Linked DNA regions of Psychrobacter arcticus 273-4. The protein of the gene in region 2 binds, or shares a complex with, the protein of the main gene of each other region. Links are inferred from orthologs where the notes say so. Each region holds a gene or a part of one and is shown on either strand. Other genes may lie near its edges.

Region 1 (4,924 bases), 1.3 Mb from region 2 along the record:
TACTTAATGATGCTATCTACAATATCGTTTTTTTACTCAAATTCTGTCTTTATTACGGTTGACTTAAGTTTTTCAAAAGGTGATAGCAAGGCAAAAAACCAGATTTAAAAATACGTCAGGTTGGCATACTCTATTTAACCCCTACTGCGATTTCCTCTAAAACCATAAAGCCTAATAGAAATTATATTAATTTTATAATTATCAATCACTTAATCACTTACAACCAATAATAAACCTCTATATAAAACGGTAAGATAACTTGCTGAGAACAGGACAAAAATAAAGCCCTATTTTAGCATTTTTTTGCCTGTAAGTCACTGTTTAGGGAACGTTTTATGAGTAATAGAATGTGGAATGAAACGAGGGTAAAGTATGCAAGGAGACGGTCGCTTAAGGACGTAAAATAAGGATTAATAACGAAGATATCATTACCCTAATAAAAGCTACTGAGCTGGTAAAATACTACCTTGTTTCATGTGAAACACTTGGGGTTTTTCCCAATACTCATACACTAAAGGTAAAATACTATCGGTCAAACTGGTCATAAATACCTGGCATGGCAACTGTGCTAAGGTTGATAATAAAATCTCTATCGCCCTATCATCCAGCTCTGCGGTGATATCATCTAGTAATACCACTGGTGTAGCGCTTAATTTAGCGTCATTAACAGATGCCTCTAGATCATTCCCAGTGTTAAGCAAAAGTGGTAATTGTGATAAGCGCAATGCCGTAATCAACAATTTTTTCTCTCCACGAGACAAAATGTTGGCCGCTTGCTCTTTCAAAATAGGTAACTTAAAAGTCGAATCCGCTGCTGCTGCTAAAGGTGAGTTTAGGTGCTCATTAGCCTTATGTATTGGTCTTATAGAGCGCCAATGCACATGGATGTCAGCGCGGTGATTACCAATACGCGTATAACCCAACTGTAAATCCTGATCTAAGCGCTCATTAAGCTGTATATCGAGCGCTACACTCGTATCGTAGCCCGCATTGTAGCTCAAGCTTAATTGCTCAGCATAAGCAGGCAATAACTGTGCAATGCTCTCAGAAAAATAAGGTTGCCAAGCTTCAAATATAGCTTCACGGTAGTGATGAATCAGCGCTGCATGACTGGCAAGTCCTTTGTCCCAAGCTCTAAGCTCAGCAAGCTGAACGTGAGTCAAATGACGTCGTTGTTTGAGTAAACTATTGCGCTGTTTTAATAAGCGCTGATACGCAATCCACTGTGGATGAAAACCTTGTTTCATGTGAAACACCAACCAATCTAATAACTGCCGACGACTGGCACTGCCCTGCTCTAGCATGTCCATCGTCGATGGATCTATAAGCAAGGTAGGAAGCTGCTCCGTTAAAATACTTTGATTGTATACCGTGGTTTGATTGAGACGTAAAATTGTCGTAGCGTCTGCTTGCTTTTGGATAGCCAAAGTACGGCCATCACTAAGTTTAGCATGTACAGTTGCGGCGTCTTTATGATGCTGAATATAGCGTTTGGGCTGATTGTGGCGGAAACTCTTACCTCTTGATAGCAAAAACATACCTTCAAGTAGCGAGGTTTTACCGCTGCCATTAGCGCCGATAATGACGTTGCAAGCAGCAGGTGCTAAATTGATGGGCGTTAAATTACGCAAATATGAGATTTGTAGACGTTCAATCATAATACCGACAGCCGCCTATAGAGTTATTTTTTAATAAACAAAAGACCATTAAAAATATAAATATAAGGAACTAAATTTTAAGCTTATAAAGCAATTTTGAGCTTGAAAAGCTACTCAAATTTTGCGTTAAAGCCTAACCACCCAATCTTTTTAAATAGCAGACTAAATACGCATTGGCATAATGACATACTGATGGAACTCATCATTTAACTGATTAACCAATACCGACGCATTTGATTGACTCATATGCATTTGTAAATCACCTTGGATAACACCCAGCACGTCTTGTAAATAAGCGGCATTAAATGACAGCTCCATTGGTTCACCTTGATACTTGGCTTGTATCATCTCAACCGCTTCATCTTGCTCAGCATTATTAGCGCGTACTTCTACCATGCCATCACTTGCAAAATTAAACACCACGCCGCGAGATTTTTCATTACTTAAAATCGCTACGCGGCGCAGCACATCCATCATTTTCTCTTGATTGAATAAGGCCAGCTTATCGGTATTACTAGGCATCACACGGCGATAATCAGGGAATTTACCATCGATCAGACGCGCAGTAAAAGTCACCATGAGATTTTGACTGGTCTGACCGGCACTATCCACATCACCGAACGGCAAACTTACTTGCAGAAACTCACGACCGAAACTTAAGGTAACTGCATTATCTTGGTCGCCAAGCATCTTACCCAGCTCAGAAGCTAAACGTTCAAGCTCAATTACCGCTTTACGGGGCAAAATAGCCTGCATATTCAAATCAGCATTCACATCGATAACGCTACGTGCTAATGCCAGTCTATGTCCATCGGTCGCAACGGTCGTTAGTTGCTGCTGCGATACATCAAACAACATACCTGTTAAATAATAGCGTACATCTTGAATCGCCATCGCAAATTGAGTCTTATGAATCAAATCAATAAGGCGGCTACGGCTAATAGTTAATGGCGTGATATTTTCAGGGTTACCCAAACTTGGATAGTCTTCGCTAGGCAATGTGCCCAAGGTAAAACGACTTTTACCACTGGTCAGTAAGCAGCGCTCGTTTTCTTGAGTGGTCAGATTTACTTGGGCTTGAGCAGGTAATGATTTACAAATATCTCGTAATTTAGTCGCAGGTAACGTCGTTGTACCTGCTTGCACACAAGCGCCAGCAGGCAATTTCAACGTCGATGTCAGCTCTACTTCTAAATCAGAAGCCGTTAACACCAGCTCTGACTCAGACAATTGTAACTTGATATTACCCAAGATAACCATATTGTGGCGTTTATCAGCAGCCTTGGCGATCAAGTTAATGGCTTTTAGTAACGACTCTCGATTGATCGATAATTGCATGCTTAGTTACTCTTATTTAAATGATTTTTTATAAAAAAATAAAATAATGGCTTAATAACACCTTGTCTACTGACGATAATCCATTGGGTGTCTGTGTATGCTTATTTTCAATATTATAAACCATATCTACCCACTAAAATATAGTGATAGCAAAGCCTTCTAACCCGCTTGCAACATCAATGCTAGCGTCTTGTAATCCTTGTCAAACGCTGGGTCTGCTGCTCGCAGCTCATTGACCTTGTCGCAAGCATGCATCACTGTCGTATGGTCACGTCCACCAAAGGATTGTCCAATCTCAGGAAAGCTCTCGCTAGTCAACTCCCGTGATAGTGCCATCGCTATTTGGCGTGGTCTAGCAATACTACGCGTACGTTTGCGTCCCAACATATCTTTAATCGTTACATCATAATATTCAGCGACCACTTTACGGATATTATCCATATTAACGGCTTGTACGCGCATTGCAACGATGTCTTTTAGCGCGTATTGCACCATCTCAAGCGTGATTGGAGCGCCTGTTAAATTGGCATTAGCAAAGACTTGGTTCAATGCACCTTCTAAACGTCTCACGTTAGAGACGACGTTTTGAGCGATGAATAACGCACATTCTTTAGGAAGGCTCATGCCATAAGATGCTGCTTTTTTCTGTAGAATTTGTACCCGTGTATCAATCTCAGGTGGATCTACAGCAACCGTCAACCCCCAAGAAAAACGTGATCTAAAACGTTCATCAAATTCGGTCATCTGTGATGGATGCCTATCTGAAGCCAAAATCAATTGTTTATCACCGCTGGTAAAATCTGCAAATAATGTTAAAAATTCATTACTGCTTTTTGTCTTTCCAGCCAGTACATGAATATCATCTACAATTAATAAATCTACTTTTTTAATTTTCTTTTTAAAATCTTCTATTTTATTATTTCTTAATGAATAAACCAATTGATTAATAAATTTTTCAGAAGTGAAATAATAAAAAGTCTGATTATTTTTTAAATAGCGATGAGCTACAGAATGCATTAAATGCGTTTTTCCCAAACCCGAAGGTCCATATATAAATAAAGGGTTATGACGGTTTTTTGATTGACGTTTGCCAAGCTCATAACAAGCCTTATAAGCAAGGTTATTAGACTTACCTGTGACAAAAGTCTCAAAGGTAAAGTCAGGATTTAAATAACTTAAGGATTTTGCATCAGCAGAGTCAACCATTTCTGCATGACGCATATTGGCGTCGATATCTGCTTTGGCATTATTATGATGGATGGTTTCGAATTTATAATCTGCAGGAGAAGAGGGGAGGGCATCTTCTGCAAATAAAGATCCTGATTGTAGCGAACTACCATCATCGGTATCACGACCAGCATTATCAACACGTACAATAACTTCCTCAATACTTCCTTGACTATGCTTAGTAACCAGCTGCTGAATATCCTCTAAGTGATTCTTTTTAATATAAGTTACAAAGTAATCATTAGGTGCAAGAATAATCAAACTATTATTTTCTTGATGAGCGGATAGCGGCCTTAACCACATGGTAAACACGTTATCTTTAACATGATACCGTAAGTCGTTTAAGCATTTATCCCAAATATTTGCTGTGTCTATCATGAAAATTACTAACCCTATAGTCCAAAATATTTTGTCAAAAAAACAATTTTTTTATTGTGAAAATCAGTGAATCCTTACTCATAGAGTAACTTTTTTCTTAGCTAAGAGTCTCTATAGTCAGAGCACTTGAAATCATACATCCAGTTGGTGGCTAATCTAACACAAACCCCTGTGGATAACACCTTGTTTTTTGGGGATAAGGCTGTGGATAGTTTTGTGGATAAATAAGGATTGTGAGTTATCCATATTCCACCAACAGGTTATACACAGGGTTACCCATAGTCTATAGTTTTGATTATAAAGGTAAATTAACACTTAACCAC
Region 2 (5,323 bases):
ATTGTCAGTCATTTGCTGTCCTTAAATTATTTGTCATTTGTCATTATTCGACTGCATGCTATTATATAGTCAATGTAGCTCAATAGTAATATCGCGATATTGATTATCTATCGACTAATAGCACTCTCAAGCAAATTAATAACGCTATGACTGAATAATCAACTGTTTTTGAACAATACTTTATTGATAAAACCAAGGATTTACCTACTTTTATTATGACTGAATCTACTCCCAGCTCGAGCCCTTCACCCAAAACTTATCCTTGTCCACGTTGTGGCACTCAAACGCTGTGGCAAGACAATAAATATAAGCCGTTTTGTAGTCATCGCTGCAAGCTGATTGATCTTGGCGCATGGGCAAATGAGGACTATACCTTGCCTTCGGAGTCGACGCCGTTTTCTGATGAGCTATAACCGCAAGCCTTAAGCACTTTACCCTCTTACTTTCATCACTTTATTATTTCAAGGATGCTGTACATGTCTGCTACTTACTTGATGCCCACCTATCTTCGTCAACCTATTAGTTTTACCCGCGGCTCAGGAAGCTGGCTGTATACTCGAGATGAGACACCTTATTTAGATGCATTGACCGGAATCGCGGTGTGTGGATTAGGGCATTGCCATCCGCAAGTAACCGATGCTATTCAGCAGCAGGCAGCGACGTTGGTTCATACCAGTAATTTATTTGGTATCGATTGGCAAGAGCGTGCTGGTGAAGCATTATGCAATGCGGCGCAAATGGACAGTGTGTTTTTTGCCAATAGTGGCGCTGAAGCAAACGAGGCGGCACTAAAATTGGCACGGCTATATGCGCATCAGCAAGGATTTAAACGCCCAAAAGTTATTGTGATGGAGCAATCTTTCCACGGTCGTACCTTATTATCATTATCCGCTACGGCAAATCCTAAAGCGCGCGAAGGCTTTTATACCTTAGATGATGATTTTATCCGTGTGCCATTTGGTGATATTGCCGCCATTGAGCAAGCAGCTCATGATTATGAGGATATTTGCGCGGTATTTGTAGAGCCTATTCAAGGTGAAGGCGGTCTTAATACGGCGTCCAACGGCTTTAGTTACCTTGAGCAGATACAAGCCGTATGCAACACCCATAATTGGCTGTTCATGCTCGATGAAGTGCAAACAGGTAATGGACGTACGGGTAAATATTTCGCTTATCAGCACAGCAGTGCACGCCCTGATGTATTAACGACAGCTAAAGGCTTAGGCAATGGCTTCCCCGTTGGTGCCTGTATGGTACGTGGTCGCGCTAATGGCTTGTTTGGCGCTGGTAGTCATGGCTCAACCTATGGCGGCACACCGTTAGCCAGTCGCGTGGTACATAGCGTATATGATGTATTGGCTAACAGTGATATCATGAAAAACGCAGTCACTGAGGGACAGTTCATTCGTGATGGCATGGTTGATGCGTTTGGAGAATATGGCGTAAGCAGTCGCGGCGCTGGAATGATGATTGGGATTGCCTTGCCTGAAGATATGGACTGTAGTAATTTAGTCGATCGCGCGCGTGATGAGCAAAAACTCATCATCAACGTCACGGGCGCTCATGTCATTCGTCTGCTACCACCACTCAATATGAGCCGTGATGAAAGCTCACAAGTGGTAGAGCGCCTCGTTAACTTATTGAAACCCTCTTTTTAAAAGCAATTATGCAAAAGCATTTGAACATAACCTTAGCAATTTCAATTAAAGTATTCTGAAATTGCTAACAAGAAAAAGCCTATAGATAAATTATCTATAGGCTTTTTCTTGTTACTAATCAATCAGCTGCATTGGCATTTAAATAAATTAAGCCTTAGTTTGCATGGAAATATTTTTTTAATACCTCTAAGCAGCGGGTGATTTTTGCAGGCTGTTGCTCACGGTTTAAGGTAACAGCATAAAGCACAAAACTTGGCATCTGGTAGCCGGTCAAAACTTCGACCAAATTGCCAGATTCCAGCTCCTTTTTGACATCCATTTCCATCATTCTAAGGATGCCATGACCTTCTTTGGCGATGGTCATGGCCATAAAGACATTATTAGTATGGATACGCGAAGTCATTTTGATACGTGTTTTTTTACCAGTCTCAGTCTGAGTGAGCTCAACATTATTTGCATCCTTCATGATATCAATGCAGATAAGCTGATGATCTGCCAAATCTTTTGGCGTTTCGATTTTTTTATGCTGACGCAAATATTGTGGTGAAGCCACCAACATTTGACGCACATCAGATAATGGATGATTGCTCAAAGTTGAGTCGTTGATATTAGGGCTCATACGTACCGCAATATCGATCCGCTCATCAATCATATCAATATAATTATTGTCTGCAAAATAGGTGATACTAAGGTCGTCGTGCGCTGACATCCAAGTCGATAGTGCAGGTAAAATATGATTGACACCAAGCTCAGGGGTCGTTGCAATACGCAAGCTACCTGCCAGCTCGTCACGTAATTGATTGACTTTTATTCGACCTTGCTCTGCAGCACTTACCACATCTTTTGCCGCTTCATAAAAACTGGCACCCGCTTCTGTTAAGCTAAGCTTACGGGTTGAGCGATGCAATAACACCACACCGAGCGTGTTCTCTAAAGAACGTATTTGCTGACTGACTGCACTGGTAGTAATACCCAACTCGCGAGCTGAACCACTAAAGGAGCCGTGTCCGACCACACTAGCAAACACAGCCATACCACGTAAATTATCTAACATATTCTCATCCAAGCTGCTTTTTAGTTGTTAATATAACTTAACCATTATAACGGATAATGATAAATCTTACAGTTTTTTAATATTAAATTCAGAGTAAGATATAAGCATTTCTCAGTCAATAAAAGCAAAAACATCAAGGTGATAGAGCAATATTACCTTGATGTTTTAATATATACGATAGTTTTAATAAAGGGTTACTTTTTATAAATAACCAATCAATAAATTTACGACTGTTTAATATAACTGAACTTTGCCCATTTTGCCTTCGCCGCGCTCGGTTAAATATTGCATCACTGGTGTATTAAACAATCTTGACTCTGCTACTGTTTTGGCTTGGACGAGACGTTTTTGTTGACGACGCTCTGGGGTTTTATCATCGGCTTGCATAATACTGCTATCAATTCGTAAACTGATGGCAGCAGCAGGAAACTGTAGCTGCATCTTTGTCGCTAGCTGCTCAAACGTTGCCTGCAAATGCTTACTATCGACTGCTGTGACAAAGACGGCTTCGGCATTACAACTGCCTGTCATCATACCCTGACGCGCAAGCGCCAATTCATCTTGAGCTAAACTACCGGCTTCACGAGCAGTTTGCAGCCAATAGTCCCATTTTTCTGCTGTCCACTCACCTATCAATTCTTGCGGCGGACAACGTAGAAGCGCACGAGGGTCTTCAGGCTGACTAAATAATTGAGAATCATTTATAACGGGTTCAACAACGGGTTCAAGCTGATTGCTAGATAACTCTAAACTGTTATGAACGCTATAATCATTGTACTGGCTTGATTCACTAGCAGGGTCATTTGAGTGATATTGCTCATTTTGATTAACAATATTATCAGCCCCAACCCTGTTTTTCTCACTGACACTGATATCAGCATTGTCATAAATGATATTATCGGCTTGGGCTTGTGATTCTAATGACGATGGCACTGGCTCAGTAGTGGTGGCTGATGTAGTGCTAGAGATGGTGGGACTATAATGCTCTATAGCCGTTACCGTACTATCAGGTACCTTGACTAGTATCTCATCAACCGGCAAAGGACGAAAAGCCAAAAGACGTAAAATACACATCTCAAGCGCTTGCATAGGCGTACTGGCAAGCTTGACGCCTTCACGTGCTTGTACCACGATTTCATAATAAAGCTGTAATACGTCAGGGCTCATATGCTGGGCAAGCTGATTAATATGCTGTGCTTGCGCTTCATTTACGTTGAGAGCGACTTCGGGCAGCAGCTGACACAATGCCAACTGATGCAATAGCTCAGCGAGTCCATCAAACATACTAGATGCATCGACCATTTGCGCACGCATCTGCTCAATATGAGCAGCAACAGCAGGTTTATCATGATGATAAATATCTGTAATTAAGCTGACTAAATCGGCCGCATCAATCAAGCCAAGCATCGAATTAACGGTCACATCATCAAGCGCACCTTGACCAAAAGCAATGGCTTGGTCAGTCAACGATAAGGCATCACGTACCGAACCTTTTGCCGCACTGGCCAATTGCCAAAGTGCAGGCTGCGTATAGCCTACTTGTTCTTGGGTTAAGACATTGGCTAAATGCTCACTGAGTAAACTCTGCGATAAAGGACGCAATACAAACTGTAAACAGCGAGAGATAATAGTAATCGGCAGCTTTTGAGGATCAGTAGTTGCTAATAGGAACTTGACATGCTCAGGCGGCTCTTCCAAAGTCTTAAGAAGCGCATTAAAACTGTGTGTCGACAGCATATGCACCTCATCAATCAGGTACACTTTATAGCGACCTTGGCTTGGCGCATACGGCACATTATCAAGTAGCTCGCGCGTGTCTTCAACTTTGGTGCGAGAAGCCGCATCAATCTCAATCAGATCAATAAAACGCCCTTGATCAATCGCTACGCAATTATCACACACGCCGCATGGGGTACTGGTAATACCCGTATCACAGTTTAAACACTTAGACAAAATACGGGCAATGGTCGTCTTACCGACTCCGCGCGTACCTGTAAATAGATAAGCATGATGTAGACGATTATAATCAATCGCATTAATCAGTGCCTGTGAGACATGCGTTTGCCCGATCAACTCGTGAAAGTTTTTGGGTCGGTATTTGCGGGCTAAAACTTGATATTGCTGCGTCATAATGAATGCCAATGTGGGTCGTAAGTATATAAGTAAAGCATCAAATCAGCGATTTAGTACTAGCATGGGCTTATGGCAAGCGAACTATAGTCGGTGAAAAGTAATATAGATACAATACGTACTGCTGGTGCAAATTTTTCTTGCTTGCTGTGCCTACGCAGACAGAGGCTGCAAAAAATTTACACCAGCAATACGGTAGCGACTTTAAAGTATTTCAACTATATCTTTAACCCTCAAGCTTACGGCGCATATGTGGGAATAAAATCACATCACGAATACTGGCAGAGTCTGTCAATAGCATTACCAAGCGATCAATACCAATACCTTCACCAGCAGTCGGCGGTAAGCCATAAGACAATGCCTCGATATATTCTGCATCAAAGTGCATCGCTTCATCATCGCCAGCGTCTTTTTCAGCCACTTGACCAAGGAAACGCTCAGCCTGATCCGCAGGATCATTCAGCTCACTAAAGCCATTCGC

What was found. The genes of interacting proteins can lie anywhere in the genome.
Region 1: the proteins of dnaX (region 2) and dnaN are in contact, whole or in part, in a cryo-EM structure (PDB 8GIZ), measured with the Escherichia coli proteins. The link is inferred for Psychrobacter arcticus 273-4 from one-to-one orthologs.

What each region holds. Positions count from the first base shown.
Region 1 is NC_007204.1:197-5,120, reverse strand. The notes cover bases 909-3,715. They hold dnaN (DNA polymerase III subunit beta), read right to left. Parts: upstream 2,997-3,715; coding sequence 1,821-2,996; downstream 909-1,820. Other genes in these bases: dnaA (chromosomal replication initiator protein DnaA), read right to left, coding at 3,156-3,715; recF (DNA replication/repair protein RecF), read right to left, coding at 909-1,658. Also shown: more of recF, read right to left, coding at 444-908; more of dnaA, read right to left, coding at 3,716-4,601. UniProt on the Escherichia coli protein: Confers DNA tethering and processivity to DNA polymerases and other proteins. Acts as a clamp, forming a ring around DNA (a reaction catalyzed by the clamp-loading complex) which diffuses in an ATP-independent manner freely and bidirectionally along dsDNA.
Region 2 is NC_007204.1:1,252,256-1,257,578, reverse strand. What follows is about bases 2,395-5,323. They hold dnaX (DNA polymerase III subunit gamma/tau), read right to left. Parts: upstream 4,843-5,323; coding sequence 2,947-4,842; downstream 2,395-2,946. Other genes in these bases: lysS (lysine--tRNA ligase), read right to left, coding at 5,069-5,323; PSYC_RS05510 (LysR family transcriptional regulator), read right to left, coding at 2,395-2,712. Outside these bases: PSYC_RS05525 (DUF938 domain-containing protein), read right to left, coding at 1-12; PSYC_RS05520 (DNA gyrase inhibitor YacG), read left to right, coding at 216-413; PSYC_RS05515 (aspartate aminotransferase family protein), read left to right, coding at 477-1,658; more of PSYC_RS05510, read right to left, coding at 1,813-2,394. UniProt on the Escherichia coli protein: Part of the beta sliding clamp loading complex, which hydrolyzes ATP to load the beta clamp onto primed DNA to form the DNA replication pre-initiation complex.